4 regions of the Brevibacillus sp. BC25 genome follow, and region 2 is predicted to be linked to each of the others. Evidence: riboswitches for the same ligand, from Rfam matches in the RefSeq annotation. Region 2 holds a riboswitch; each other region holds the start of a gene.
The links. A riboswitch is a leader RNA that binds a small molecule or an ion and turns the genes downstream of it on or off. The one in region 2 is predicted to bind cyclic di-AMP.

Region 1 (7,446 bases), on a different contig from region 2:
ACACCTGCAGGCAAAGAGACAACAAAAGCAGCAAGCTGAATCAAGCCCTCTGGATCAGCAGGCAGATTGATGCCTATATATTCTTCAAGCCACCACACGAGGTTGCGGTCGCTAATCATTTCGTTGTACCACCGATGAATCCCAGGGTGATCTTTCCATAAAAAGTATAGCCAAAAGAAACAAATAAACGCGGCAGTAATTGCACTGACGGCCAGTAACATGCCATAGCGCACGTATTGCCACTGAATACTTGCCAATCGCTGTCGACGCATCCGCCAGTACCTCCTAGATGTACTTGACTTTTATATCGCCGACAAGCAGCGAGATATGCAAGTTTACTTTTTGCAATGCTTCATCGTACTGATCAGAACGAATCTTAACACTGCGATTGATACCTCCCTGACGGTGGCTTAGCACCTCCAGGTCACCAATACTCAACCCTGCCGTTACCGATACAGGAAGATCGACAGGCACATAAATCGTCACATCGCCTACCCAGCCCTCTACGACTAGAACTGCCTCATCTCGCATCAACACTGCCCGGGAAAGATCAATCACAACATCCCCGATTCCATGCCAGACATGCAAGTGATTGAGTTCAAAACGCCCCGAGGTCAGGTGATAATCTCCAATCAGAGAACTGCGGGAATCTTTTGGCAACGTGTCGTCAGGTGATGAAGACATTCCTTCGTGATGAGGAATTTTGCCACCAACTTGCTTCCATTTATTCCAGCTGTCTAACCAAGGACGTTCCTCTGTTGAAACCTTCATGTCACTCGGAACACTCGCATCACTTGTCATAATCGTCTCCGCAGCAGATGGGGTCCCTGTATCGCCCAAAGATTGATTCACACGGTGATCTCTTCTGCTGTTCTTGCCCCGAATCAATTGAAATCCGAAATAAATAAACACGATTGGCACTGCAATTTGGAACAAATCATCGATCCCGACACGAAACCACATATCCATCGCGATAATGGTCCCCAGGGAGAATAGAATCCCTCCGCCAATCCGATTTTTCTGCCCCCACAAACGAAGGCCGAAATAAATAAGAACCATCGGCCACAAATCAAAAAGACCGAACGAAATGATACCCAAACTGTCTAACAAAAGGCCGATTCCCGTAAAAATAATCAGGATACCAGCCAACATTTTGTGCAAACGGGACAGTTTCACAAAAGTCTCCTCTCTCACGCCCCATGCTGATCGTTTTCACTTTGACCATTACGACATGTATAGATGAATGCAGGCGGAATGTTCAACAGGGTAAAGTCGATCTTGACCCAGGAAAAACGATCCTGCAACTCAGCTTGGAGTTGTAGCGAATATTGGAATGTAATAAATAGGCCCCCTGGCTTCAGTACAGATTGAACTTCGTCCAGAATTGCTGCCCTCAGCTCTTGTGGAAAGTTGGCGAATGGCAGACCTGAGATAATGACATCTGCACCTGCAAGGTTCTGCTCCTCCAAGTAAGACCTAAGTTGAGTCGCTTCCTCCCTGATAGGAAGATCGGGAAAACGTGATTGAAGCATAGAGCGAAAATGGGAATCTCGTTCCACAAGCACATACTGTGTGCCGGGACGCAAGCGCTGATAGATCGTTTGGGTAAATGCCCCTGTACCAGGTCCCAGCTCCAGGATCACATCGGTTGAAGCCCAATCGACGCTTTTCAACATTTGCTCACATAAAAAACGAGAGCTGGGGATTATACTACCGACGCGTCCAGGCTCAGCGATAAACCGCCGCAAAAAGACCAAGAAGTCCTGCAAGAATCGTACCTCCTAGGGGAAAAGCAGCCTGATGTACACAGGCTGCCAAATTGACACAATCTATTCTACACCCAGTCCCCCAGTTCCTGTCGAATTAGGATTGTACTGGTTTTGCTACCGGTGTTTTTACTTCATTAATGGATGCTTTGATGCTGGCAAGTTCTGCATCGAGATCATCCTTTTCCAGTTCAGACAAAGCGTTCTCCCAAGCGCGGTCTGTTTGGCGCCATTGTCCACTCATTTGCGCTTCTGCTTCCATGCGCATGACTTTTTCTTCCATGCGGGCGAAGCCACGGCCTGCGGACGGATTACCGATACCGACAACTGCTTGATTGACTTGCTTTTGTGTACGAGCTACTTGTGCACGTGCCATCAGTGTGAACCTTTTCGCACGCATTTTATAGAACTCTTCCTTCAGCTCAGCCAGCTTCTCGCGCATTTGCGTGGCTGCCTCGGATGCTGATAGGTAGAGAGCTTCATATTCCGCTGCACGACCTTCGTACTGCTTCTTGTCAGCGAGTGCTCGACGAGCCAACTCGTCTTCTCCCTCAGTCAAAGCGAGCTTGACTTGACGATCGCGTTTTTCGATCAGAGCATTGGCTTCGTCCAATTGCTGGCGGAATTTCTTCTCCAGTGCAACCTGACGGGCAACTGCTACTTCAACTTGTCCGATTTCTACTTCCATATCACGCATATATTGATTCAGCATTACTACCGGATCTTCCATCGAATCCAATGCATCATTTACCGAAGCTACTGTCAGGTCACGCAAACGTTTAAAGATACTCATTATTTTTTCCTCCTCATCATATCACATCATATTGTTCATCCAAAAGACTCTTGCGACACAGTGTTATTGCGGTTACCAAAACGGTTATGGTCGTTTGGTTACGTTTCTCTCCCAAGCGTCTAGCGTATCTTCTTTTAATACTTTTTGGGCCCATTCACGCTCCCAAGCAGGTGGAGCTTGTTTAGGTTCTTGACTGGGACGCAGTAAGCGATATCCCAGATAAATCACCCCAATGGCCAGAAGTGCGTGAAATAGTAGGTCAAGCTTGCCAATCAACATCAGGAACCCGAATAGGAAGACTAGGATTCCCCAAAAGCGTGAACCGGTTTGTCCCATAATCTTTTTGGCACCGTATATCATGATCACACCGGGAATGATGAACCCGAGCAAGTCTCCGATATCGATACCCACCAGATCTAGAAGAACCAACCCACCGACTAGCAGCAGAACCAGCCCGAGTAGAACTTTGCCAGACCGTTCGCTCATTACTCGCTTACCTCCATTCGTTTTGCATGTGGTGCTTGTGGAACGTTATGCCCTTATTGTAGCCCTCGGTATAGGCTTCCCATAACGGGCGTGCGGTTGGTTTTTCCCTCCGTCCTTGGACGGAGACAATTTCCTGCCCTAATCGGACGAGCTGTCCCGCAAGGCAGAACAAGCGCGCGTCGAAAGGCGTCTTGCACTGTTGAACGAAAACGTTACAGCATTTGACGGTATTTTTGTGACGAATATGTGAACAATCGGATGAAAAAGAAGGAAAAGAAAGACTGACGTAGAATCTTCGTAAGAGTGCGTGTAAAAAAACATCGAAAAATAGCCGAATTCCGCTTGGCGGAAACGGGGGAACCACGTTTTTGGGGTGAATGGTTGCTACTCCTAGCAGCCTAGGGCGTCCTTTCGACCGAACCCTTCAGCTAACCTCGTAGGCTCACGAAGGGAGCAGTTTCTTTTGCGCAAGGTAGTTTTATCTTTATTTATGGCTGGAATGCTTGCTATGGGGGCAGGCGCTGCACATGCTGCTGAGGAGAATTCTCTCAATGAAGTAGTCAGCGACTTGTACGGTACCCCTTACAAATCTTCCGGCTCGTCCAAAAAGGGCTTTGACTGCTCCGGTTTCACGCGCTACGTATTTGATGCGTTAGGTGTAGACCTGCCTCACAATTCTGCTTCTCAGTACGAATTAGGTACAGAGGTAGCCAGAAAAGATTTGCAGCCAGGCGATCTCGTGTTCTTCAATACGAACGGTCGCAGCATTTCTCACGTGGGTATCTACATTGGAGACGGCACATTCGTGCACTCGGAATCTGGTCGTGGAGTCGTCAACACTAAGTTGAGCGATCCATACTACTGGAGCAAGCGTTATGTAGGCGCCAAGCGTCTCGGCGCTCCTGTTCTAGCGAAAGCAGAAACTCCGAAAAAGGAAAAAGCGGTGCAAGCTGCATCGTTGCCGGAAAAACCAGCTCAAAAATAGTCGTTCGGCAAAATAATAAAAGCCAGGGACACTACGTCTCTGGCTTTTTCTGACGAAACTTAGTACCTGGTCTAAAGAGGTACCCTCATATATTAGAACAACTTAATAACTTACGGGGTTTCTTCCCCTGATCAGGTCAAAGCATGTTATGATAGACAAGACCCATTCTTTGAATGGTATTCCTTATTAATAGAAGTAACTGGGGGTTTTCCGGTGAAAGATCACATTTTAATTGTCGATGACAATCTGGAGATTATTGAACTGCTAGAAGACATTTTGGAGAACGAGGGCTTCACCGTTTCCTCTGCAGAGAGTGGAGAAGATGCACTCTCCCTGCTCAGTCAAGGAGAGCGACCCAACCTGATCCTTTTGGATATTATGATGCCCAACATGAGTGGCTACGAGCTCTGTTCTCAAATTCGCCGTGAGTGGGATTTGCCTATACTGTTTCTCAGTGCAAAAGGAAAAGCGGTAGATAAGGTAGTCGGCTTCGAAATCGGCGCAGACGATTACATTACGAAGCCATTTGATACAGAAGAACTGCTCGCTCGCATTCGTGCCCACCTGCGTCGTTATGAGCGCATTCGCAAGCATACGGAGGAGCAGCCTGAGAAGGAAACAGCCTCTTCTCCGATTACGGTTTTGAAATTCAAGGACCTAGAAATTCATAAAGAAACGTATTCCGTTTATGTATGTAATCAAAAAATTGAGCTCTCTACCAAAGAATTTCAACTGCTCACATTCCTCGCAGAAAATGCGGGCATCGTCTTTACAAGAGAGCAAATCTATGACCGTGTCTGGGGATATGGTTATGGCTCGCTCAATACAGTGACCGTCCATATCAAAAACCTCCGTGAAAAGTTGGAAACAGAGCGTCAGTTCATTAAAACACAATGGGGGACAGGCTACGTATTCATCGGGGAGAAGCTTTAAATGAGCTTACGTAATAAAATTTTTCTCTCCTTCATTGCCTTGATCACACTCAACATCTTGTTGTTTAAATTTGTTTTTCAAGACATTATTGTCGCTCAACTCAAAAATGATCGGCATAATCAGTACCAGGCTGAGAAGGAAGCCGCAGAGAAGGTCATGCTCAATCAATTGCTTCTCGTCAGTAATTTCAAGGACCCAATCGAACGTTTGGAGCTTGAAAAGCAGTTGCCAGACGACGTGATGTACCGCATGCTCGTGAAGGATGCCAATGGAAACACCATCTACAGCAAAACATCACGCGCCTATAATTTGAAAATGCCTTCTCCCTCCTCATCAAACCGTGGCGATTCTGCCAAGCAAAATGACCTCAAAGTGGTAGCTGAGTACCATTTTCAGCAGGAGCCACCGCGTACAGGGGAGATCGTTGTTTATTTCTACACAGATGATTACGACATAATGGCTACGACAGGGGTTTCCATGATGCTTTGGTTTATTTACGGAAGCATTAGTCTGGTAGGATTGGTTCTACTCGCTTTGTTCGTTCGCTGGATACTACGGCCCGTGAACGAATTATCGCGCGTCACCCAAGAAATCCAGGAAGGGAAACGGTTAGTGACATTTACGTATCGATCGCATGACGAGTTTGGACAACTCTTTCGATATTTCGGGGATATGGTTGATGAGCTTCGCTTAGCGGAAGAAAGACAGGCTGAAATGATTGCTTCGATCGCCCACGACTTCCGCACACCACTCACCACGATCAAAGGGTATGCGTCATATATCGGCTCCGGTCGTGTGACGGATATGACCAAAATACAGAAACAGATGAGCAAAATCGAGCTAAAAACGACGGACTTGGAAAAGCTCCTGGATGAGTTGCAGGACTTCACCACCCAAAGCTCCGAAGTCCGACTCAACATTAACCGCATTCATGTCAAAGGCTTCTTGAGAGGAATTATTGAGGACTATTTGCCAAGAATCAAAGAAGCAGGCCTCACCTTTCAATGGAAGCTGCGTATCTCAAATGAACTGCACATCGAAGCGGATGAGACCAAGCTGCGACGTGTCATGGAAAACTTGTTGAACAACGCCATTCACTACAATAAACCGGATGGCTCCATTTACCTTACTTGTGATCAGCGAGAAGGACATGTCCTTTTTACTGTGATCGACAAAGGAGAAGGAATCGCCTCTGAAGACTTGCCGAAGATTTTCACCAAGTTTTATCGGGCGGAAAAATCACGAAATCGCAACAATGGTGGTACAGGCTTAGGCTTAACGATTTGCAAGAGCATCGTCCGGCTTCACGGCGGAGATCTGATGGTAAACAGTGAATTGGGAATGGGAAGCAGTTTCTCCTTCACCATCCCCTTCTTCCACGGGTAGCTTTCACAAGCTACCCTTACTTTATATAGATTTATTGCCAGTTAATTATTTCTTTATATTTTGCTAGTAAAATAATTTTTGTAAGCATGTTGCTTTCAGTGATAAATAACCCCCAGTTCGGTATCTGACACAATCGGCGAAACCGTAGTGATAAGATGCCTCTTTTTTTGCCCTCTATTTCCATTTTTTTCTATCTCTTCTCCAAACGCATCGGCAGTCCGCTTTTGGGACGCAAGGTGACCAACGGCTCGGGCTCCACTGCCTGATTCGGTTCAGCCAGGCGTAGTCGATATCGCTGTGCGATCGTCGCCAATAGCAAACCCGCCTCCATCAAAGCAAAGTTGTTCCCGATACAAACACGTGGCCCACCGCCAAACGGAAAATAAGCATAAGCTGGATTTCTTTTTAAGAGGTCGCTGTCAAAACGCTCTGGAATGAATTGTTCAGGCTGCTCATAATAGCGTGGGTTACGGTGCATGACATATTGGCTCATCATCAGTGTTTCGCCAGGCTTGTACGTGTGACCGCCGATCTCAACCTCTTCTACCACTTCCCGGTTAATCGTCCAGGCCGCAGGATAGAGCCTCAGTGTTTCCTGTACAATGAGATTCGTATACTTCAGCTGGGGAAGATCCTCGACTGTCGGCAGCTTTTCACATAGCACCGTTGACAGCTCGTCATGCAGCTTTTTCTCCACCTCGGGATGAGTAGCCAGCAAATAGAAAATCCATGACATGGTATTCGCAGTCGTCTCATGGCCAGCTACAAAAATGGTCATGACCTCGTCGCGCACCTGCTCGTCTGTCATTCCTTCCCCATCATCTTCATCACGTGCTGCCAAAAGCATCTCCAACAAGTCCTTGTGCTCTTCTCCTTCGCTATTACGACGAGCTTCGATCAAGGAATAGATTGTTTTGTCCAACAGCTCACTCGACTCCAGGAACTCCCGATTGCTTTTGGTAGGTACGGACAAAGGAATGTCGATAAAAGAGGAACCTTTATTTGCCACGTATTTCAAACCGACATCAATGGCATGTCCAATCTGATCGGCGCCTTCCTTGACGGTTTTGCCAAACATCGTCTCCGTAATGATCGCA
Region 2 (7,446 bases):
GAGTGGTTCATTTTTTCCATGGTGAAGAGGAGACATAGTTTTCGTTCCAAAATGCTTGGGCTTCTTGGGCTTGGCATGCTTCTGGCCGGTATCATAACCTTTCTGCTCTATAAAGTACTCCAGTTTTACTATCGGATGGAGGTTAAGTACGAAGATCCGCTCGCCCAGGTTCGCCGTTTCATCAGGGAGATGGGGGATATCAATTTCTTTTTGCTTGTCTTTGCTCCCATTGCGATCTTGTATTTCTATCTCCTGACCAAACGGTATGCGGGCTACTTTCGGGAGATTTCCACGGGCATTCATTATCTCGCCAGTGGAGACTTTACACGGCATGTCCATATTCCATCCAATGATGAGTTCGCAGATATCGCCAAGGATATCAATCTGGCAAGTGAAATGCTGCAAAAGGCGGTAGAAAGAGGAGATTTCGCTGAAAGCAGCAAGGATCAGCTTGTTTTGAATCTGGCGCACGATTTACGCACACCGCTGACATCCGTACTGGGTTATTTAGATTTAGTTTTACGAGACGAGCAGATGCCAAAAGAACAAATGCGGCATTATGCGACGATTGCTTTTACCAAGTCGCAACGATTGGAAAAGCTGATTGATGAGCTCTTCGAAATTACGAGAATGAATTACGGCATGGTCAACCTCGAGCAAAAGGTTATTGATTTGAGTGAATTGCTTGTTCAGTTAAATGAAGAGATGTATCCTTCCTTTGAGAAAAATGAGCTGGTCGCGCGGTGTACGATTGCTGCTCATTTAGTGATCGTGGGAAATGGGGAGCTTTTGGCGCGCGTCTTTGAGAATATCCTGACCAACGCGATACGCTATGGAGGAGATGGCCAGTTTATCGATTTGAACGCTTATCGTGAGGACGATGAAGTGGTAGTACAAATCATGAATTACGGTAACCAGATACCTGAGGATGCGCTACCGCATATTTTTGAAATGTTTTTTACGGGCGATAAAGCGCGAACGCATCAAGGGGGAGGCACAGGACTCGGCCTGTTTATTGCAAAAAATATCGTCGAGAAGCATCGGGGAACGATTTCAGTCCAAAGTGATTTTATTCGAACGTGTTTTGAGGTCAGGTTGCCGTATGGATGAAATGATGGCAATAAAAAAATGGAGACGCTTCAATGTCTCCATTTTTTTATTGCATAATTCATGGGGATTTGAAATTTTGGTAGAATATTCCTGCAACGAAACAAATTAATTTTTGGTGGTTAGTTATGAATAAATACACATGGACATTGATAGGTGCGGTAATTGTTGCTGGAATATCATTGGCTACTTGGGCTGGGGCCATTAACCAAGGGGATAAGGAAGCATTACAGGCATATAAAAAGATGGAACAGGCACGTAACCAAGAGAACAATCCCTTAAGCAAATCGAGTAGGAATGTAACCCGGAAGAGAATGAAGTAAAAGGTAAGCTGTTGGCTTTTCACGGAGATAGATAGATGTTCAAGGGCCACTCCAGACAAGGCTGGGAAAAAACAAGAAAGCCGGGTCCCCACTAGAGGACTCGGCATTTATATCCAATTTCATTATCCGATGAATTCTTGTACCCAGTATCCATTCACAAAGCCTACACCGATTTTGGTGAAGGAAGGATTCATGATGTTTTGACGGTGTCCTTCACTGTTCATCCATTGGTTCATGACTTCCTCAGCGGTGCGTTGACCCATGGCGATGTTCTCACCCGCGGTCATAGAAGATACTCCGAATTGTTTCATCATGTCAAATGGAGAGCCATACGTAGGGCTTGTATGGTCAAAGTAGTTGTTGTTGGACATATCAGCCGCTTTTGCTTGTGCAACTTTGTTCAGGGAAGCATCCAGTTCCACTGGCTTCAGACCTGCTTTTGCACGCTCTTGGTTTACCAAATCAGTTACTTGCTTCCCAACAGAGGAAGCATCCACTTGTTGGTTAGCTTGTTTTACTGGCTGTTGAGCTGGCTGCTGTTGATTCGCTGGTGCTGCGTAAGGTGCTTGCATTTGCGGTTGGACAGGTTGCATATATGGTTGATACCCGTATTGCGGACATGTGGTAGCGGCAGAAGCTGTGTTAGAAAAGCCGGAAAGAACAAATCCCAATCCCAATGTCGCGATTGCAATAGTACCAAGGCGTTTCATATTCACATCGTCTCCTTTTTTTGGCCTACGAGGTTAGTTGACGGATTCGGATTGAGGAAACAACCCTACGCACTTTGGCGATTCACCCCATGCAGATCTCTCATCTGCAAGTAAAAAAGATCCCCCGCACTTCCATTCGAGAGGAAGTTTCGGCTGTTTTGTTTGGCATGACCTAGAATAACAGAGATTCACTGGTGAAAGAAACCCGTAAAATTTGGTAGGATTAATAAGAATATCTCTTGTTTTATTGAGAGGCTGGAGTCCGACACTCACTTGTCTTGCATCGGCAACGCCAGACCGCTCGAACAAGCGCTTCAGCATGCAACTACTGAAATGCTCTCCTTGCTAGTCGAAGACTATGGGCTCTCGGTAAATGAAGCAAGCCTGCTGCTCGGCCAAGTCGTCGAATATAAGGTGGCCAACGTGTTCAATCCCGCTTACAGTGTCGCCTGTAAAATTCCAAAAGCATATTTACCTGTTCGCAAATCCTAGCTGCTCAATCGCTTAAGTGGGGTCTGACGTTAAAGATGAGTCAGAAAAAGGGATGCGCATATGATCGGCGGCTGCTCCGAATTCTTCCCGAGTTGATTCAGCATACCTCATAGACAGTGCAGGTGGATAGGGCCTCTTATGCGAGGCTCCTTTTTTTATTGTTTTTCGTTAGTCAGGAAGTGACGAGTTTGTATAAAGCTGGTCGTAGAGAATGTGTATTGAGCATGCAATCCAATTTGGGGTAAAATTTACTCAAGTGAGATGATAATGATTATCACTATAAATCAACGAATTGTTTTGCTACAAAACATAAAACTTTTTGGAGTGAATTTAATCATGGCAAGATCGGGATTTATGAAAACAGGATGGATATCGCTTATAACGGCAGCAATGATTACGGTGACAGGTTGCGGCTCGACAGGCGATCAAGCTGTGGCCACGGTGACTACCGATCAGCCTGCACAGGCAACGGCAGCGCCAAGCGAAGCTCCGCCTCAGACGGAAACGCGCGTCGTAACCGATGGCTTCGGAGAGGTAGAGATTCCGACAAATCCAAAGCGAATCTCAGCTCTTTATCGTGAAGATTATTTGGTTGCGCTTGGGGTAACGCCTATTGTGCAATATTATAACCCGATGTGGGGCAAGCAGGATTATTTGAAGCTGGAAGTGCCGTTGTTCGATGTGACCGGCAGCATCGAAGCTATGCTTGTGTCCGAGCCGGACTTGATCATCGGCGCCGGAGAGGTCGATGTAGCACAATACGCGCTCTATTCCAAGGTTGCGCCGACGTTCCGCTTGCCGGACGACGTACTTGCGGATTCGCGCAAAACATTACCTTAATCGCCGAATTGCTTGGTCTCAGCGACAAGGCGGAGCAGGTTCTTGCCGATTACGAAGCCCGTATTGTCGATGTGAAGGCGAAGCTGAACGCGGCGATCGGCGATGAGAAGCTTGTTGTTCTGCGGATGAACGTCGTAGATAAATCGATTAATATTTTCGGTATTCATAACACGTTTGTCGGACAAATCTTGTATGAGGATCTTGGGCTGAAGGCGCCGGGGTTCGCCGAGGCGATGACGGAGGGCAATATCGTCTTGTCGAAGGAGGTCATTCCAGAGCTTGACGCGGACCATATTATTTTGCTTCCGTCCAACGGGACGTGGGAGGATGAGAGCAACACGAAAGCGCTTGAGGAAATGAAGGCAGATCCGTTATGGCAGACCGTTCCTGCATTTAAGAACGGCCATGTATATCCCGTAGAGAGATCGTATTGGCAGACGGGAGCCATTACGGCAAACGGGTTGAAGATGGATGATTTACTTCGATTACTGGCTTCTTAGCAGGAAATAAGAGTGATTAAGTTCATTGGCGGGACTCATCGCCATAATTGAGAAAGAGCCACTTTTCAACGAAGGTTGATGGGTGGCTCGATTTGATTTACACTATATTCATTGAGAATGAATATCAATTAAAAGGCGGTTGATAGTAACGATGGATATTGAACAGCGCAAACAAGCTGGGACTGCTCCTTTAGTCCAATATGCGCTGCGATCGATCCGCTTAGTCGTTGCGGGCGAGCAAGCAGAAATGAGTGATTTGGACAGCAGCGATAGAAACGATAAGGAAAGCTTTGAACTGCTCATTATAATGAGCGGGACGGGACAAGGAAAATGCTATTTGCAGGGGCCAGGAAGATCTTTATATGTTGATCAAGAGGTTATGAGCTGCAGCTATTACCGAGTGTGCTTCGTAACGAGCGGCTATGAAGCAGCTTCGAGCTTGCTGCCGGATAAGCAAGAGCTTGCCTGCGCACCCTTCGCGAAGACGATGGAGCTGCTTGATGAGTTATATGGACTCCGCGGGGCGAGCGACGAGCTCGAGCTGTTCCAACGATTTGTGAGATTTCAAGAGCTGCTGCTCTTTCTATTCCGCCAAAATGCACCTGCAGCCGAGGATAAGGGAACGGATATCGAGCGGAATGGGGTAGAGCTTAGCATACGGCATATTCATCAGTATTACCGTGAGCTTCTGAACTTGGAGGAGCTGTCCTCCCTCGCAGGCATTGATCGCTGGAAGTATACCCGTCTGTTCAAAGAGGCTACGGGTCAAGTACCGCTTCAGTACTTGAATGAAGTACGGATTAATCAAGCCAAGAAGTGGCTGGCAAGCGCCGATGACAAGCTGCTCGATATTGCGCTGAATGCAGGTTTCAACAATGAATATTATTTCAATCGTCGTTTCAAGCAGACGGTAGGCATATCGCCCGGACAATACCGTCGCAGCCGCAAGGGACAGCTTAGAGTAGTAGCGCCGTATTTGGAGGATTTCATAGTCTCGCTGGATATGCAGCCTATCGCCCAGTATTGGCATGCGAAATGGGGAAAACAAGACTATCTAGGCTTAGACCATATTCCGACGTTCGACGAGAACGGCGGCAACTTTGACGCGCTTTCCGGTTATAAGCCGGATTTGATATTGCTTATAGATCGTTACGAGCAACTGCAATATTCTCAGTGCCGACGCATATCCAACACGTGTATCCTGCGTGAGCAGACAAGTAATTGGCGTACGCTGCTGCGTACCGTCGCCGATTATTTCGGTCGGACGGAGTTGGCCGACGATGCTATCGCAAAGTATGATTTCAAAGCACGGAGCACGAGTCATACGCTGAGTCAGGTTATGAAAGGTGCAACGGTCGCTTTTTTGCGTATCTCGGCGGACCACATCATCCAATATGCGGGAGAAGGGCAAGGCTTTGTTTCGACTGTTCTCTATGGCGATGTTGGCTTGCGCTCCCACTCCGCCGTAGGTGTAGCTTCAAAAGCGAATAGGCCGGGCATGTTCAATCTCTCTGTAGAGGACCTGCGTACGTTAACCGCGGATCATCTGTTCATTACTTTCGATAAGTGGCATAGTCAGGCAGAAGGAAAGGAGAGGGAACTGCTGGAGCAGCCAGAGTGGCGTGATCTGCCTGCTGTACGAAACAACCGCGTTTACGAGGTTGATTTTCTAACTTGGATGAATAACGGAATTATTTCCAACGGCAAAAAAACCGATGATATACTGCGATCGTTAGCTTGATTTGGTTTTGCTTGCGACTGAATGGTCTGCATCTGTACAGAGATAACAAAGTTTTAGACTGATTAATAAAGTACTAGACTGGATAATAAAGTTTTAGACCAGGACCGTTAAACTAGCGTGACAGCGAGGTGCTAAAGTTAACATTGGAAGGCGTGACTTTAGAGCAAGCCTTTCCTATGATTTTGGTTGGCTCAGTTTTGATGGTTGGAGATAGTATGCTGCAAGCGCTGGCAATTGTATCTGAAAAATATAAATAGCATAGAGGGCGGTAATGTATGAACTCGCTAACGAAAGAAACGGTAGATGAATTATTGGCAGCAATGGACTCTTATAAAGTAATTGCGCAAGAACTCATCGACAAATTAATATTGGAAACGAACCAGCCTGAAAAATCAGAGATAATAAAAGGAAGTTACTACTTAATTTCAAATGCGGAATTGCTAAACGATGGAGAACATTTAACCGGTAATTGGTACTTTGATGTTCATGGAGAACATTGCATGTTTGAGAATTTAGATACTGGACAAAAATTGGAGGTTTCTCTCGGGAATACAGACGATATTAGAAATGTTGATCCCTACTTTTTTCATGATTTCTTGAAATCAACTGAGAATTTTAAACACTTAATTCAACATTTTGAAAATCCATTTGGTGATATGTTGAATTTTTTTGAGGTATTAGAAAAGAGAAAAATACTTATGCATATTCACGGTGTTGAATACAGAAAGATTCTTCAGAATGAAAAATAATTTTGGTTCGTGAATAAGAGGACGTTAGACTATCAATTTTTTCAGATCATAAATTTTAAAAAAGTAGCTATCAACGATAGAGAAAACTTTGAGCACATAATACTTTATTTTCTCTGAACAATAGAAAATGGGCTAGGGAACCTCATCCCCTAACCCATTTTTTCATTCATTGCATTTAAATCAAATTCTCCGGGTTCAAGCCTTCCAGCTCTGGCAACACAAAGATCCCGTCTTTTCTGATCAGCACATCGTCAAACCAGATTTCGCCGCCGCCGTATTCAGGGCGTTGTATTTGGACCAAGTCCCAGTGAATGGAGGAGCGGTTGCCGTTGTCTGCTACTGTGTAAGCATTCCCTGGCGTGAAGTGGAAGCTGCCCGCGATTTTTTCGTCAAACAGGATGTCCAGCATCGGGTGGAGGATGTGCGGATTGAAGCCGATCGCGAATTCTCCGATATAGCGTGCGCCCTCGTCAGTGTCGAGGATGTCGTTCAATGCTTTGGTATTGGAGCTGGTCGCTTCCACAATTTTTCCTTCTTTGAAAGTGAACTGCACATCATTGAAGGTAATGCCGTTGTAGATCGATGCCGCGTTGTAGAAAATCGTTCCTTCCACGGAATCGCGCACAGGAGCGGTGTATACTTCGCCATCCGGGATATTGCGTTTGCCGTCGCATTTGATGGCATTGATTCCTTTAATGGAGAAGCGCAGGTCCGTTTTTGGACCGACGATGCGTACACGATCGGTGCGCTCCATCAGCTCTTTCAACGGAGTCATGGCAGCGGACATTTTCGCGTAGTCCAGATTGCAGACGGAGAAGTAGAAGTCCTCAAAGCCCTCGAGACTCATTTTGGACAGTTGCGCCATCGACTTGTTCGGGTAGCGCAGTACAACCCAGCGTTTGTTCGGAACGCGCTCGTTCGTATGTACTGGTTGATACAGGACGCGAGCGTAAATGCCCATTTTGTCTTCCGCTACGTCGGCAT
Region 3 (7,446 bases), on a different contig from region 2:
TCCAAGCCATACAGGTTCATGACTTCCTCTGTCTTCACCATCGATCCTGCTCCTGCGTCGATTCCGATGATTTTGTAGTCGAGCTTTTCTCCTAGCGCGTTGTCCGACGTCTCGGAAGGAATAGGACCGATCACCGTTGCTGTCGGTATTTGTGTGTTTGTGTTTTGACTGGAGCAGCCTGCAAGCCAAGCTGTCGCTCCCATCATCACTGCCAGTAAAGCTGGAACCGTTTTGTTCATCATGTATTTCTCTCCTTTTTTCCTGCATGTTGAGTAAGCCGATCCAAGACGATAGCGATTATCACGATGGACAGCCCCGCCTCGAATCCTCTTCCTATATCCACTTGCGAAACGGCACGATATACGTCTGCACCCAAGCCTTTCGCCCCGATCATAGCCGCTATGACCACCATCGACAGAGCGAGCATGATGCACTGATTAACTCCCGCCAAGATCGTGGATTTCGCATACGGCAGTTGTACTTTCACGAGCTTTTGCCAGCCAGTTGCTCCAAAGGCGTCCGCCGCTTCCTCCATTTCCGCTGGGACCTGACGTATGCCTAAGTTCGTGAGACGCACGATTGGCGGCAAAGCAAAAATAACGGAGGCAATGACTCCCGGCACCTCGCCCAAGCCGAAGAAAAAGATCGCGGGAATCAAATAAACGAACGCTGGCATCGTCTGCATCAAATCCAGTACTGGCGTGACCAGATTGCGAAACGTATCGTGTCTCGCGCAAAGAATGCCCACCGGAATCCCGATAGCGATCGAAATCATGGTGGCACTGAGGACGAGTCCCAATGTCTCCATCGTTTCATCCCAGTACCCCAAGTTGTGGATGAGAGAAAGTCCGATAACCGTAAAGACCATGGACGCTCTCCCTGCAAAAACCCACGCAGCGGCCCCTAGCAGCAAGATGAGAATCAGCGAAGGTATCTCTGCCAAAACCGTGGAACAGTAAGTCACCATCGTGGAAATGACGATAGACACTGGATCAAACAATACCCCTTTGTACTGGCCCAGCACCTCCACGAACCCTTCCATCCATTCACCAATCGGCAGCTTAGGCACGACGTCCATCACTCATCACCTCTGCTCTCTGGTGCTCTTGGACATTGACTTTGCCTACCAGCCCGCCTAACACCGCTCCTTTTACGATGACACCCAACAAACGCTGCTGCTCGCCCACTACAGCAATCGGGACATGCAGATCTGCCATCATCGGAAACAAACTGTGCAGACGTGCGTCAGGTGAAACGGTAGGGAGGTCAGTTTTCATGATCGTCTCCAGCGAATCCCCCGTACTGATCGCGAGTGATACGTCATACGCCGTAATCAAGCCGAGCAGTGTGCGCTTTTTGTCCACGACGTACAAGCTGGACACGCCGTTATCCATCATAAGTTGCAGTGCCACTCGAGCCCCTTTGTCAGGCGTGATTGCTTCTGCCCGTTTCATCACATTTTCAGCAACGAGGACCCTGGACAGGTCGGCATCCTCCACGAACTTCCGCACGAATTCATCCGCTGGGTCTGCCATGATTTCTTCCGGGCGGCCGATCTGAATGATCTGCCCGTCTTTCATAAAGGCAATCCGATCGCCCAGTCGCAACGCCTCGTGCAAGTCATGTGTAATGAACAGGATCGTCTTTTTCATCGTCATCTGAAGCTCCAGCAGTTCATCCTGCATGTCTTTTCGAATGAGCGGGTCCAGTGCACTGAATGCTTCGTCCATCAAGAGAATATCTGGATGATTAGCCAACGCCCGCGCCAATCCGACCCGCTGGCGCATCCCTCCGCTCAATTGATCCGGGTACGCATTTTCCCACTCGGTTAATCCAACGAGCTTGAGCGCTTCCCGTGATTTTTCTTGCCGGAGCCCTGGTGGTATTTGTTGAATCTCCAATCCAAACTCGACGTTTTCTCGTACCGTCCGCTGCGGAAACAGGGCAAAGTTTTGGAAAACCATCCCGAGCTTCTTCCTTCGCACCTCGCGTAAAGCCGTTGCCTTCATGTCCACGATCTCTTCCCCATCGATCTCGATGCTTCCGCTCGTTGGGTCAATTAGTCGATTACACAGTCGGATTAAGGTGGATTTGCCGCTGCCTGACAGGCCCATGATGACGAAGATTTCACCTTCCTCGACTTCAAAGCTGACCTGATTTACCCCGATAGACTGGCCCGTTTGCTTGTAAATTTGTTCTTTTGTACGTCCTTCCTCCAGCAGCTTCAAGGCCAGCTCGGGCTGCTTGCCGAACACTTTTGTCAGTTGATGGACTTTCATTTTGGGCATGGTATCCCTCATCCTTTGTTTTTTCGTAAATGTAAAAAGCCCGCGAAGTTTCCACACTCCAGCAAAACCAAGGCACGCTTGATTTTTACTCGTGTTGAAAATCCGCAGGCTTACGTAATACCTGGCGTCCATTTTCAGGACTCCCTGTACTCTGTCTTCCTGATTTCGATTGTCAGCGGTTTATGTCGTACCAACTGCCTCCCAGCGATCCACACCATTTCCTTCACGACTGTATCGGCGTAAGCTGCTCGTCGGTATTGTCATAAAAAAATAGGCCGATCCATCCTTTTTCTCCAGAACAAAGGTCCCAAAGAAAAAGCCTGCATCGGCCTATCACACGCCCGCAAGGAATCCCCTTGTTGCGCATTATATGCCTAGACTTTATCCATCCATGACCTTCCCTGCTTTGGCCGACGAGGTTAGCTGACGGGTAGGATGGCAGAGAAGACATTTCCTCATCCCTCCTGATCACTCAGGATTAACCCCAAAAGATTGGTTCCCCCGCTTCCGAGAATCTCGGAACTAGGCCGTATGTGTTGTTTCTTATTGAATCGTGATTGTGATTTGAATTATACGCTTGCTTCCAGTTATTGTGAACGTTCGTTTAGCAAGGTTTTAACCGGATTACGGCTTTCTTTATGAGTCGGATTGAATTAGCTGTTGGTTGCTTATTCGATTGAAAGATTAGTGCGCTATACTCGCTGTTGTGGTGGGGAGGAAACAGGAGAAAACGCTCAGATTCTTGGAACCCCTGCGCGGGAGCATGGGGTGCCCGGCTCCGTGAAAAAAAGCGAAACCGCGTCCAAAGTTGACTGTTCAGGATGCGTCTCAGAGGTGGACGCTAAAGGCAGTTTCTCTTTTTTTCACTGCGCCTCGGTAGGTGTGTCCAAAGATCTTCGCTTATTTCTCCTGTTTCCTCTACGAGCTGTTGGGTTCCTACATGCTTTTTTAAAGACCTTTTGAATGCTACTTTCAAGATGAAAAAAGCGACTTGGGAAGAAGAACATTTCCAGTCCTAGCGCCTCTGGAGCCCTACCTAGCGGAGAAATGACTGGCGGGGGTTTTCAGCTTCAACCTCTGCGAATACATCTTCGAAACTCTACTTTTGAAGCGCTCCCGACATTCATTTCGCAGCGGACAGTCTAACCCCTTGCGGGGCGTAGGCCGAAGCGTAGACTGGAAATGGGCTTCTTCCCCTCCCCTACAGCCACTCCCTACCACGAAAGCAAAAAGCTCCCGCCTCATTGAATCAGGCAGGAGCTTTCATTTGTAATGGCTGGATGATTAAACGACGTCGTAGCCTTGGTCTTCGATTGCTTCTTTTACTGCGTCGAGAGTCAAGTTGCTCTCGTTGTAGGAAACCTCAACTTTTTTGTCAGCCAGGTTTACTTTGCCTTCTGCACCCAGTTCTTTCAATGTATTCTCGATGCGCGCTACGCATTTGTTGCAAGACATACCTTCTACGTTCAATGTGATATTTGTCATGATCAATCTCTCCTTAATTTTTATCGTGTATGAGTAAGGCGGACAAAGCCGCTTGTTACTGTTGTTATAGCTTCACTCTTTGCAATCTCAGAGCATTGAGTACAACGGATACGGAGCTGAAGGCCATTGCGGCACCGGCAAGCCATGGAGCGAGGAAGCCGATTGCAGCAATCGGGATGCCCAAAGTGTTGTAGGCCAATGCCCAGAACAGGTTTTGCTTGATGTTGCGGATGGTGCGTTTGCTCATCTCGATGGCGTCTGCGACACTGGTCAGTTCGCCACGCATCAGCGTAATATCTGCTGCTTCCATAGCGACATCTGTACCTGTACCGATTGCCATGCCGACGTCAGCGGTAGCGAGTGCTGGTGCATCGTTGATACCATCGCCGACCATCGCGACTTTTTTGCCTTGTGCTTGCAGTTTTTTCACTTCTGCGGCTTTGCCTTCAGGCAGGACTTCTGCGATGACGTGATCGATTCCTGCTTCACGGGCAATGGCCTCAGCAGTTTGACGGTTGTCACCGGTCATCATGATTACAGTCAATCCCATCGCTTTCATGCGCTGAACAGCTTGCTTGGAGGTTGGTTTGATCGTATCCGCTACGGCAATCAAGCCAGCGAGCTTGCCTTCGACGACTGCGAGCATCGCCGTTTTACCGGAGCGCTCCAGTGCCAGCATGGTATCAGACACTGATTGGTACGAAATTTGATGTTTTTCCAGTAAGCGGCGGGTACCGACGAGTACTTCTTTGCCAGCAACGGTTGCCCGGATACCGAAACCAGGAATGGCTTCAAATGAACCTGTATCGGACAGGGTGATTCCTTTATCTGCAATACCACGAACGATGGCTTGAGCCAATGGGTGCTCGGAGTTTTTCTCAGCGGCACCTACCAAAGAGAGTAGCTCTTGCTCTTCGATATCAATGGCGATGACGTCTGTCAGTTCTGGCTCGCCTTTGGTTACGGTCCCTGTTTTATCGAGGACGATCGTATCCAGGTGGTGAGCCGTCTCCAGATGCTCCCCGCCTTTGAACAGGATACCCAGCTCAGCTGCGCGTCCAGAGCCCGCCATGATCGAGGTCGGTGTAGCCAAACCGAGGGCGCACGGGCAAGCGATTACGAGTACAGCAATTGCTTTCTCCAAAGCCTCACCGAAGTTGCCAGGTATAACGAAGAAGTACCAGATCAAGAAGGTAAGAATAGCAATCCCTACTACGATTGGGACAAAAATCCCGGAGATGCTGTCAGCTACGCGCTGAATCGGTGCTTTTGTTCCTTGTGCTTCTTCCACTACTTTAATGATTTGTGCCAGAGCCGTTTCTTTTCCGACTTTGGTTGCTTGAACCTTCAAGAAGCCGTTTTTGTTCAAGGTGGCGCCGATAACGGTATCGCCTGCGGCTTTATCCACCGGAATACTTTCTCCAGTCAGCATAGATTCATCGACTGCGGACTGTCCTTCCATGACGATGCCATCGACAGGTACTTTGTCGCCCGGCTTCACGTGAACGACGTCGCCCAGTCTCACTTCTTCTACAGGAATGGTCATTTCGACGCCATCCCGTACGACTACTGCTGTTTTTGCTTGCAAGCCCATCAGCTTGCGGATCGCTTCCGAAGAGCGTCCCTTTGCTTTCATCTCAAACAGTTTACCCAAGACGATCAATGTGATCAGTACCGCACTGGTCTCAAAATACAGCTCCAGCATGTGGCCGCCATGAGCACCGATGGAATTAATCGCGACCCATAAACTGTAGAAATAAGCAGCTGAGGTACCGAGAGCAACCAGCACATCCATGTTGGCACTCTTGTTGCGAAGGGCTTTAAAAGCTCCCACGTAAAACTGTGCTCCGATGATGAATTGTACCGGTGTTGCCAATGCGAGCTGTACCCACGGATTCATCAAGATTTCAGGCAGCCAGATAAACGAAGTGAAGGAAAAGTGGCTCACCATCGACCAGAGCAGCGGGAGCGACAGAATCGCGGAAATCCAGAACTTGCGGGTCTGACGTTTGATTTCTTCCTGGCGACGATCTACTTTTTCTTCTTCTTCTCCATCTTCCTTGCGAGTCGCCTGATACCCTAGCTTCTCTACCTTTTGAATGATGTCCGTCACACTTACCTGTGATGAATCGTACTCGACAGTGGCTGTTTCCATCGCCAGGTTCACGTTTGCTTTCAGAACCCCAGCTGTTTTGTTCAAGCCTTTTTCGATCCGTGTGGAGCAAGCCGCACATGTCATTCCCGAGATGTTTAGCTCCACCTTGTCAGTGACGACGCCATAGCCGAGCGATTCAATTTTGGAGCGGATGTCGTCGATGTTCGTTTTTGTTGGATCGAACACGACTGTGGATTTTTCCAAAGCCAGATTGACGTTGGCAGTCTCCACTCCCTCCATTTTTCCCAAGCCCTTTTCGATGCGCAGTGCACAAGCTGCGCAAGTCATCCCTGAGATTGCGACTGTTGCCTCTGCTGTTTTGGCACTCATTATAATCCCTCCAAATACCCTCGAGGGGTATATTTTATCGTATCGTTTCCCTTACGTTGTTTCCTGATCACACCTTTACTATACAATACCCCCTGAGGGTATATCAAGTACTTTTTTCAATTTTTTTCTAAATGGGCTTCAAGTGCTGAAAACACAGGGAAAAATGATGAGTGGTCCTCTATCCTTGGTGCCGAACGAAGCCCTGCCACATGTTTTCCAGTCGCCTTTTTCCTCACTTCGTTCGGGCGGTCTCCTTCCAAACATATGGCAGTACTTCTTAACAGCAATGTCATCCCCGAGCTTCACACCGTTAATGAAGGATGTGACTAACAGCTAATTACTTACGTATTCATTCAGAGTAAAATCATTCAGATACAAATAGCTTTAAGGAGATTGAAATTATGGAAACGAAATCACGGAAAGTCATTTTAGCTGGTACCATATGCTATACGATTTTCATTTTATTTTTTATGTTCTTTGCGTTTAACAGGCTCGACGGTGCAACTAGTGTAGATGGATACACCTTTATCCTTGCTCCAGAAGGAGTACCACTTAAATTTCCAGAACTAAATTATTCATGGATTGTTGATTTCGGAAACGTTGCTGCTTTTATCCCTTTTGGAATATTATTTCCCCTGTTGTATCGTGTAAGATTTGGGAAGTTCATATCCTTGTTTGTCTTAGCGATTCTCGTTCTAGAAACAGTTCAGGCTTTAACCTATCTTGGTAGCTTTGATATTAATGATGTGATATCCAATACAATAGGGGCAGCGATTGGTTATGTTGCCTATAGAGTTGGATTTTCTTCAAAAATTTCTTATAAAAAGCTCATGGCTTCTGCTCTATCTATTGTTGTCCTTATAATTGGAGTTATGGTGGTCTCTGAAATCATCAAAAAAAGAGAAGGCCCTATTCAATCATTAACTGTTATGAAAGAAGTGACAGGAACTACACCTATGACTGAGAACCTCCCAAGTTTCACCGTAGCAGGTGAGCGAATAGAGCCGAAAATGAACGTGTATAGCAGTGAAGGGGAATCAACCAAAACATACAACTATATTCTGGGGAACCAAAAAAATGTCTGGCTTTATTTCTATTTCGGCATTCCCGACAATGGAGACTCTAAGGGTGAAGCCAAAATCATCGTAGATGGACAAGAAATATCTCAGTTAAACGAACAATCCTATC
Region 4 (7,446 bases), on a different contig from region 2:
CTTGGGCCGATCGGAAGGCTGCCACCGCCATTTCGGCCTCTGGTGACAATCGATATCCCTCCAATCCGTGAAGCAGCGCACCTGCCGCAATCATATCCTCAATAGCCGGTCGCAATGCTCCATTCCCCCACCTTTCACCGCAAGCGATGACCGTTACGATTCCTTTCTGCTGCTGTATGTATCTGGCGACGGATGGTGCATTTCGCAAGCATGCAGCGATTACCTTCGCACCTGTTTTCTTTGCCAGCACGGTACAGGTGGATCCGTTTGGCGAGGGTAACACCATTCTACTTCCCACCGGAATTGTTTTCAGACAGGCGGGTGAAAGGGAGATTGGTTCTCCGCGTTTTCCAGCGAGCAGCGCTGTTTTTTGATTAGCGAATGCTAAGGCTGACTCATCCTTTACCTGATAAGGATAGACGATACCTCCACGTCCCGTTACGATATCGACACACGTACTGAAGGAGAGCACATCGATAATGACGATCATATCCGATGCTGCCCCGACCTGTTCCACCCCTTCGTATCCCCAATCGAATCGTGCCGTATAGTCTAGTTGTGTGCATACAGGCATTTCCCCCAAAAACCTCCACCATCCTCTATCAAAAATAGTTACTCGTCCCCTTACGTTCGCCGTTACAAATCAAGGCAAGAAACAATATCGTATTATTGTCCCACTAGTTTACACAAGAATGGAGTGAACATGGATGTCTGAAATCGAATACGACGACGATCAAGGTAATACGGAAAAAAGAAATCACAAACGCCCAAGAAGAAATACTGTGAGAACGACTGGTATTTTGCAAAACAACCTCGCCCGTGCTCTCACCGCTCACCTCGACCTGGTAAATCTGAACACAGAAGAGGTTGAAGTACGTGTGCAAGTATTGAACTGGGGTAACGCAGTTACACAAACGAATCCAGTTAGCACCTTGCTTGACATCACCCAATTTATCCCTGCGAATACTCGCACTGCTTTCAATGCGCTGGTCCCCGCATCTTTCCACTATGAAGTTCGCCTTACTGTCGCAGAAAACAACGGAAATGTCCTTCTCACCACTTATGGCCGTACTACCATCGGCGGAGGTCAAGTTGTTGGTCTTTCAGTTCTTGACAGTCAATTCCAAACTGTCGAAATCGAAACTTGTATTTAACTATTTTGCACGAAGAAAATGAGGAATTATGGTGGGACGCCATAGTTCCTTTTTTAATCCATTCGCATGCAGGAAAAGGCGCTGGGGACTATCCCAACGCCTTTTTACTTTTAGGACCACGACAAAAAAACTGCCCTCGAAAGGACAGTTTCTTTTTAAAAGGAGACTTACAGTTTTACTACGTTCTCAGCTTGTGGGCCACGGTTGCCTTGAACGATGTTGAATTGAACTTTTTGACCTTCGTCCAAAGTTTTGAAACCGTCACCTTGGATTGCGCTGAAGTGTACGAATACATCGTCTCCGCCTTCTACTTGAATGAAACCGAAACCTTTTTCTGCGTTAAACCATTTTACTGTTCCGTTCGTTTGCATTTAAAAAAACCTCCAAAAATTCAATTTGAATATGCTAGTCATATATTTACCGAAGCAAATAAAGCTCACATATCATGAAGAAATACCAAATCATGTGCTATGATACGCCTTCATGATATGTGAATTTTACCTACTCAGCCAATATGCGAATGTCATAGGACGGAACTGCAAAATTAAAAACTAAACCTTTTGAAAACCTAAAACAATGAAAGCCCTTCCTCTCTTCCATCCTTGCGGCTCCGATGACCGCGCCAGTGTGAATCGGGGATTCAAAAATGTTATCCATCAGCATACAAATACACCTCGATGAATGATTAGGTATCAATTTTTCAAGTAGCAACCTCATTCTACCATGGTTGTCCAATAAAAGCAACCGTTCACCCTTATACTGGGAAGGCGATACTCTGTTACAATAGCATTGGGAGGGATTTCATTGCATACTTTGACAACCATTCAATTATCCGAATTATTTCAAAAGAAAATGCCCGTACTTTTATTGGACGTACGCGACGCCGAAAAATTTATTTCTGGCAGCCTCGTTCATGAAAACGCTTCGACACGTAACGTCCCCTATCTTCTAATGAAAGAACAGGACAAGCCGTTCGATGAAGAAACCGAAAAACTTGCGCAAAATGTGCAGATTGTTACTGTATGTACAACAGGTAACAAAGCGCAAAAAGCTGCCGCTCTTCTTCGTGAGCATGGTTTTCAAGCAAATGCATTGGAAGGCGGCTTAACCGCATGGAAGGAACAATCAAACGAATCGAAATGAGCCTAATTTATCAACGCTTCTAGCTATTTGCCATATATTACTCCTTTATTTCGATTGGGATTGTCTGATATCGTTGTTCATGCCAAACGAAATAAGCCGAGACTTCCTCTTGAAAAGGAAGTGCGGGGGACTTTTTTGTGGATGAGATATTCCACATTGGGGTGAATCGCCGAGCTGGCGTAGGGTTGTTTCCTCAATCCGAATCCGACAACTAACCTCGTAGGCAAAAAAAAGGAGAGATTTGTTTAATGAAACGTTTTGGTTCTGTTACAATCGCGATGACTCTTGGTCTGGGCTTGGCTCTAACAGGCTTCGCTACTTCTGCTTCGGCTGCTTCTAATTGCCCTGTTCCTGGCGGACAATTCCAATATTATATGCCACAATTCCAAAAAGCTCCAAATTCCCAGCAATTTTGGAACTTCTTTCAACAAAAACAAGGCTTTGCCCCTGGACAATCAATGCCAGTACAACAGCCAATGACACCGATGCAACCAGCAAAGCCGGTACAACCAGCGCCTGTCCAACCAGCTCCAGTTCAAGCTGCACCAGCGCAACCTAGCAATAACGTCACTCAACCTGCCGCTCCAGTAAATCAAGCGGATCAAGGAAAAACTGGTGATTTTGCGAAACAAGTCGCGGATTTGGTGAACCAAGAACGTGCAAAAGCAGGTCTCAAGCCTGTTCAAATGGATGCAGCGCTGTCCAAAGTAGCGTTGGCAAAAGCACAAGATATGTCTGCTAACAACTATTTTGACCACAACAGCCCAACGTACGGTTCCCCATTTGACATGATGAAGCAGTATGGCATTCAGTACTCGACTGCAGGTGAGAATATCGCCATGGGTCAACAGAGTCCACAAGAAGTTATGCAACAATGGATGAATAGTGAAGGTCACCGCCAAAACATTATGAACCCTGCGTTCACAAAAATTGGTGTAGGCTTCACAAATGGCTACTGGGTACAAGAATTTATCGGATAGAACGCATTGCATGAAACGAAAAGCCGGTGTCTCTTAATCGAGACCCGGCTTTTTCGTGTAGGCATTATTCCTGCTGTGCTTCGGATGCCTGCTTATTGGGGGTACAACAGCAGCTATCCTGCTCATTTACCAAAGCGACGTCCTTTTGATGCATTTTTTGCTTGGTTGGGTAAGCAGATACTTGCTGCAGCTCGGCATTGACATCAGACGATTGGTTCATCCGTATGGCCCCCTTGCCGTTTTTTTGTGGTGCATCCCTAGTATGCTCGCGGTTGTAAACGACTCATTCCTAAGGAACACTGGAAGCACATACAAATGAACCTATCTGCTAATGATATGTTCAAGGTCTTTTAAGGCAGCCGCTGCTGCCGCGACAGGATCCGATTTTCCTCCAACGACCAATAAATCCCCCATGACATCTGTTTCTACCCGTATGGCTTTTGTCGTACCTGATACAGATGCAAATGGATGGGTAAGATCTACTGCACACAGTTCCACTGCTACAGAAAGCGTGCCATTCGCTTCCTTTTGGATGCTTCCGATCAGCTTGGGAATCTTCGTATGCTTCTTCCACGTCTCGATTTGTAACGCGGTTATTTCGCTAATACTTGCGCGTGCGATATCGGTCAGATTTACTTGTGCGCCAAAAGCGGCGTTTGCCAAGATCGTAATCTTCGACGCTGTATCCCAACCATCGATATCGTAAGAAGGATCCGGTTCGGCAATCCCCATCTTCTGAGCGAGCTCGACTGCTTCCGCACAGGTAAGCCCCTCTTCCATCATTTTTGTGAGCACGAAGTTAGTCGTTCCCGTAAAAATGCCCTCGACTCGTTTCACTTCACAGCCTGCCAAGTTATATTGCAATAGATCGATCGTTGGCAGGGCTGCTGCTGTTGCTCCACTCACTTTCAACGCGACGCCATGTTTTTTGGCTAGAGCGGCTAAACCAGCATAATCGACAACAAGCGCACCTTTTGAAATCGCGATTGCATGTATAGCATTTTCCAATGCATAACGAATAAAAGTAAGACCGGGTCCTCCCTCTTTTTCGGATGGACCAGCCTCGATGAGCACATCCGCTTGAACTGATTTGATAAATTCCAGCGCGTTCCATGATGGGTTCCTTGCTTGTTTTGTATGAGCATAGTCTTCCCATTTTCCTGAGTCGATTCCGTTCTCATCGTAGAGACCGGAAGCCGAGCGAACGACTCCCACGAGTCTGACATCCGCTTGATAAAGCTCGCGGTACCGTTCCCGTCGCTGCTCCAGCAGTCTGGCTACGTGCTGTCCTACTGTTCCAAAGCCGGTTAACATAATATTCCAACGTTTCATGAGTCAATCTCCTTGTTGTCTAAGCTCCGTTTATTTCCACCATTTTTTTCTACTTTTAGCCTGTATCCGGTGCAGATCCTTGTGATTCAGTTTCTTTCCTGTTTTTGCCGAGTAGAGCTCTTCCGTATGATCAATAAACAAAATTCCTTCCAAATGGTCCATCTCGTGCTGAATACACCGAGCAAGGAAATCTTCGGCTTCGATTGTCTTTGTCTCTCCTTGGCGGTTCAGCGTCTGAACTTTGACATAATTCGCCCGACGAACGATTCCAAAAACACCTGGTATCGAAAGACAAGCTTCTTGCCCTACCTGCTCACCTGATTTTTCCATCAACACCGGATTGATCAGTTCAATCAAGCCGCTGCCGCAATCCATCACAACTAAACGCTTCGGGATGCCAATCTGGATCGCAGACAAGCCTGCTCGACCTTTCGCAGCGTAAATCGTTTGGGCCATATCATCCAAAATCTTTTCAACCTGTGGAGTAATGGATGGTACTCTTTTTGAAGTTTCACGCAAGATAGGGTCCCCCAGGCGAACGATCATGCGTTCAGCCATTTCCTTCTCCCTCCCGCATTACTCAGTTTTCGATTTCAAAGTAGCAAATCAGTTCGCCGCTGTCAAAAGGAACCTTGCAAAATCTGAAATATCCCGCTGGGCAAGGGTGACAAATGCATGTAGATACGCTATCTTTATTGGTAAAGATAGATGTTTGTATATGAAAAGGGAGGCTACCATGCATTCATTAGCATCAACGCTGAACGAAACGATCCAACGCGAAAACCCACACGTATATGAAATGCTGTCCAATATCGCCAAGCTGATTTATTTCCCAAAAGAGGGGATTCTCAGCCAGTCCGCAGAAGCAAAAGCAAAAGCGAAAAAGTACAACGCAACCATCGGGATTGCACTGGAAAACGGTCAACCGATGCACCTTAAGGTCATCCAGGATAATCTGTCTGCTTACCAGCCAAAAGATATTTACGAATATGCACCGCCAGCAGGAAAGCCTGAGCTGCGTGCAGCATGGCGTAAAAAAATGATCGAGGAACAGCCTTCACTGGCTAACCATACCTTTAGTAACCCCATTGTTACAAACGCATTGACGCATGGCCTGAGCATCGTATCTGACTTGTTCGCTGATAGCGGCGACAGTGTCATCATCCCAGATAAAAACTGGGAAAACTACGAGCTTACCTTTTCGATCCGCCGTGGTGCGGAAATGGTCTACTACCCATTGTATAACGACGAGATGAAATTTAATGCTTCTGCTTTGCGTGATGCCATTCTCGCACAAAAAGACAAAGGCAAAGCCATCGTTGTACTCAACTTCCCGAATAACCCAACTGGCTATACACCAGGTCCAGAGGAAGGAAAAGAAATCGTCGCTGCACTCAAAGAAGGCGCTGAAGCTGGAATCAACATTGTCGCGGTGACAGATGACGCGTACTTCGGCTTGTTCTTCGAGGATTCGATGCACGAATCTCTCTTCGCTGGCCTGTGCGATGTTCACCCTCGCATTCTGCCTGTAAAAGTAGATGGTGCTACCAAAGAGGATTACGTATGGGGCTTCCGCGTTGGCTTCATTACGTATGCATCCCCATCCAGCGACTTGCTCAGCGCTTTGGAGCAGAAGACAATGGGAATCATCCGCGCGACTCTTTCCAGCGGATCACATCCTTCCCAAACGTTCGTCCTGCAAGCAATCACTGCACCGGAGTACAAAGCACAGAAGCAGGAGAAATTCGATATCATGAAAGGTCGCGCCAACCGCACCAAGGAAGTACTCGACACTGGAAAATACAATGACGTGTGGACCTACTATCCATTCAACTCCGGCTACTTCATGTGCCTCAAGCTAAAGACTGTCGAAGCGGAAACATTGCGCCAGCACTTGTTGGAACAGTATGGCGTCGGTACGATCGCTCTCGGTCAAACCGATTTGCGCATTGCTTTCTCTTGCATTGAAGAAGAAAACATTGCTGACTTGTTCGAATTAGTCTACAGCGGTGTAAAAGATTTGGAAAATGCCTTAACCAAATAAATGTAACTACAACTATTGCAAAAGCGTCTTGGCCACGAGTCAAGGCGCTTTTTGTTTTCTTACAAAAAAAAGGCCCGGATACTCACAACGTGTAAATGTGAGGGTTTCCGAGACCTTTCTATCATGCTATTTCTATTAGCTTTCCATTGACGAACGCATACGCCGTGGCTGCTGTGTACCAATAAAAATGGAGGCGAGCACCAGAATCATCCCCACTCCATGCATCCAAGTAAATGCTTCGTTCAAGAAAAAGACAGCCACGAGAGCAGCACTTATCGGCATCATTCCAGTGAACAAGCCAGCTTTCGAAGCCTCCACCTTCTCCACTCCTTTGTACCAGAGAAAAAAGGATAAGATACTTGCCGTAAACGCATAGTACACAAGAAGCCACCACACATTTGCAGGTACGGCACTCCAATCAAACCGCAAGCTTTCCCAGATCGCAAACGGAAGAAACAAGACAAAGCTGATGACATTTAACGCGGCCGTCATTTGGAAAGGCGTAATTTTCCCAGAAAGTCTTTTGGCAAAAATCGTGAAGAGCGCTTCGCTGATGACTGCAAAAAATACGAGCAGATTGCCCAGCATGCTTATCCAGTTTTGCTCCCCGCCGCCTCCAGTGAATGTAATGAAGCCGATGCCGCCCACTGAAAGACCGATCGCCTCTAAGCTGTTGGCGTGTAATTTTTCCTTGAGAATCCAGAATGAAAACAAAGCGATGCAGGCAGGTACTGTACTCGTAATGATACCGGCTGCAGTAGCGGTCGTCCACTGAACGCCGTACAGCATGCAA

Region 1: linked by a shared signal. The riboswitch ahead of PMI05_RS11880 (C40 family peptidase) and the one ahead of PMI05_RS03550 (CAP domain-containing protein) in region 2 are both predicted to bind cyclic di-AMP.
Region 3: linked by a shared signal. The riboswitch ahead of PMI05_RS27225 (glycine betaine/L-proline ABC transporter ATP-binding protein) and the one ahead of PMI05_RS03550 (CAP domain-containing protein) in region 2 are both predicted to bind cyclic di-AMP.
Region 4: linked by a shared signal. The riboswitch ahead of PMI05_RS28080 (CAP domain-containing protein) and the one ahead of PMI05_RS03550 (CAP domain-containing protein) in region 2 are both predicted to bind cyclic di-AMP.

What each region holds. Positions count from the first base shown of each region.
Region 1 is NZ_AKIX01000039.1:179,427-186,872, forward strand. It holds gene PMI05_RS11855 (sensor histidine kinase) at 1-272, opposite strand, end outside; gene liaF (cell wall-active antibiotics response protein LiaF) at 286-1,176, opposite strand; gene PMI05_RS11865 (class I SAM-dependent methyltransferase) at 1,191-1,769, opposite strand; gene PMI05_RS11870 (PspA/IM30 family protein) at 1,864-2,559, opposite strand; gene PMI05_RS11875 (hypothetical protein) at 2,644-3,045, opposite strand; cyclic di-AMP (ydaO/yuaA leader) riboswitch at 3,365-3,504, shown strand; gene PMI05_RS11880 (C40 family peptidase) at 3,509-4,030, shown strand; gene PMI05_RS11885 (response regulator transcription factor) at 4,244-4,963, shown strand; gene PMI05_RS11890 (cell wall metabolism sensor histidine kinase WalK) at 4,964-6,349, shown strand; gene PMI05_RS11895 (cytochrome P450) at 6,540-7,446, opposite strand, start outside.
Region 2 is NZ_AKIX01000016.1:27,654-35,099, forward strand. It holds gene PMI05_RS03540 (cell wall metabolism sensor histidine kinase WalK) at 19-1,110, shown strand; gene PMI05_RS03545 (hypothetical protein) at 1,236-1,430, shown strand; gene PMI05_RS03550 (CAP domain-containing protein) at 1,553-2,140, opposite strand; cyclic di-AMP (ydaO/yuaA leader) riboswitch at 2,148-2,305, opposite strand; gene PMI05_RS03555 (hypothetical protein) at 2,414-2,632, shown strand; gene PMI05_RS31245 (hypothetical protein) at 2,969-3,472, shown strand; gene PMI05_RS31250 (ABC transporter substrate-binding protein) at 3,481-3,972, shown strand; gene PMI05_RS03565 (helix-turn-helix domain-containing protein) at 4,124-5,713, shown strand; gene PMI05_RS03570 (hypothetical protein) at 5,989-6,462, shown strand; gene PMI05_RS03575 (aminopeptidase) at 6,638-7,446, opposite strand, start outside.
Region 3 is NZ_AKIX01000125.1:18,301-25,746, forward strand. It holds gene PMI05_RS27215 (glycine betaine ABC transporter substrate-binding protein) at 1-242, opposite strand, end outside; gene PMI05_RS27220 (proline/glycine betaine ABC transporter permease) at 239-1,078, opposite strand; gene PMI05_RS27225 (glycine betaine/L-proline ABC transporter ATP-binding protein) at 1,062-2,288, opposite strand; cyclic di-AMP (ydaO/yuaA leader) riboswitch at 2,681-2,827, opposite strand; gene PMI05_RS27235 (copper ion binding protein) at 3,573-3,773, opposite strand; gene PMI05_RS27240 (heavy metal translocating P-type ATPase) at 3,838-6,258, opposite strand; gene PMI05_RS27245 (VanZ family protein) at 6,660-7,446, shown strand, end outside.
Region 4 is NZ_AKIX01000128.1:191,109-198,554, forward strand. It holds gene PMI05_RS28060 (2-phosphosulfolactate phosphatase) at 1-574, opposite strand, end outside; gene PMI05_RS28065 (hypothetical protein) at 708-1,154, shown strand; gene PMI05_RS28070 (cold-shock protein) at 1,322-1,525, opposite strand; gene PMI05_RS28075 (rhodanese-like domain-containing protein) at 1,959-2,297, shown strand; cyclic di-AMP (ydaO/yuaA leader) riboswitch at 2,382-2,538, shown strand; gene PMI05_RS28080 (CAP domain-containing protein) at 2,546-3,277, shown strand; gene PMI05_RS31210 (hypothetical protein) at 3,342-3,497, opposite strand; gene PMI05_RS28085 (homoserine dehydrogenase) at 3,599-4,609, opposite strand; gene def (peptide deformylase) at 4,640-5,167, opposite strand; gene PMI05_RS28095 (aminotransferase class I/II-fold pyridoxal phosphate-dependent enzyme) at 5,346-6,653, shown strand; gene PMI05_RS28100 (DMT family transporter) at 6,789-7,446, opposite strand, start outside.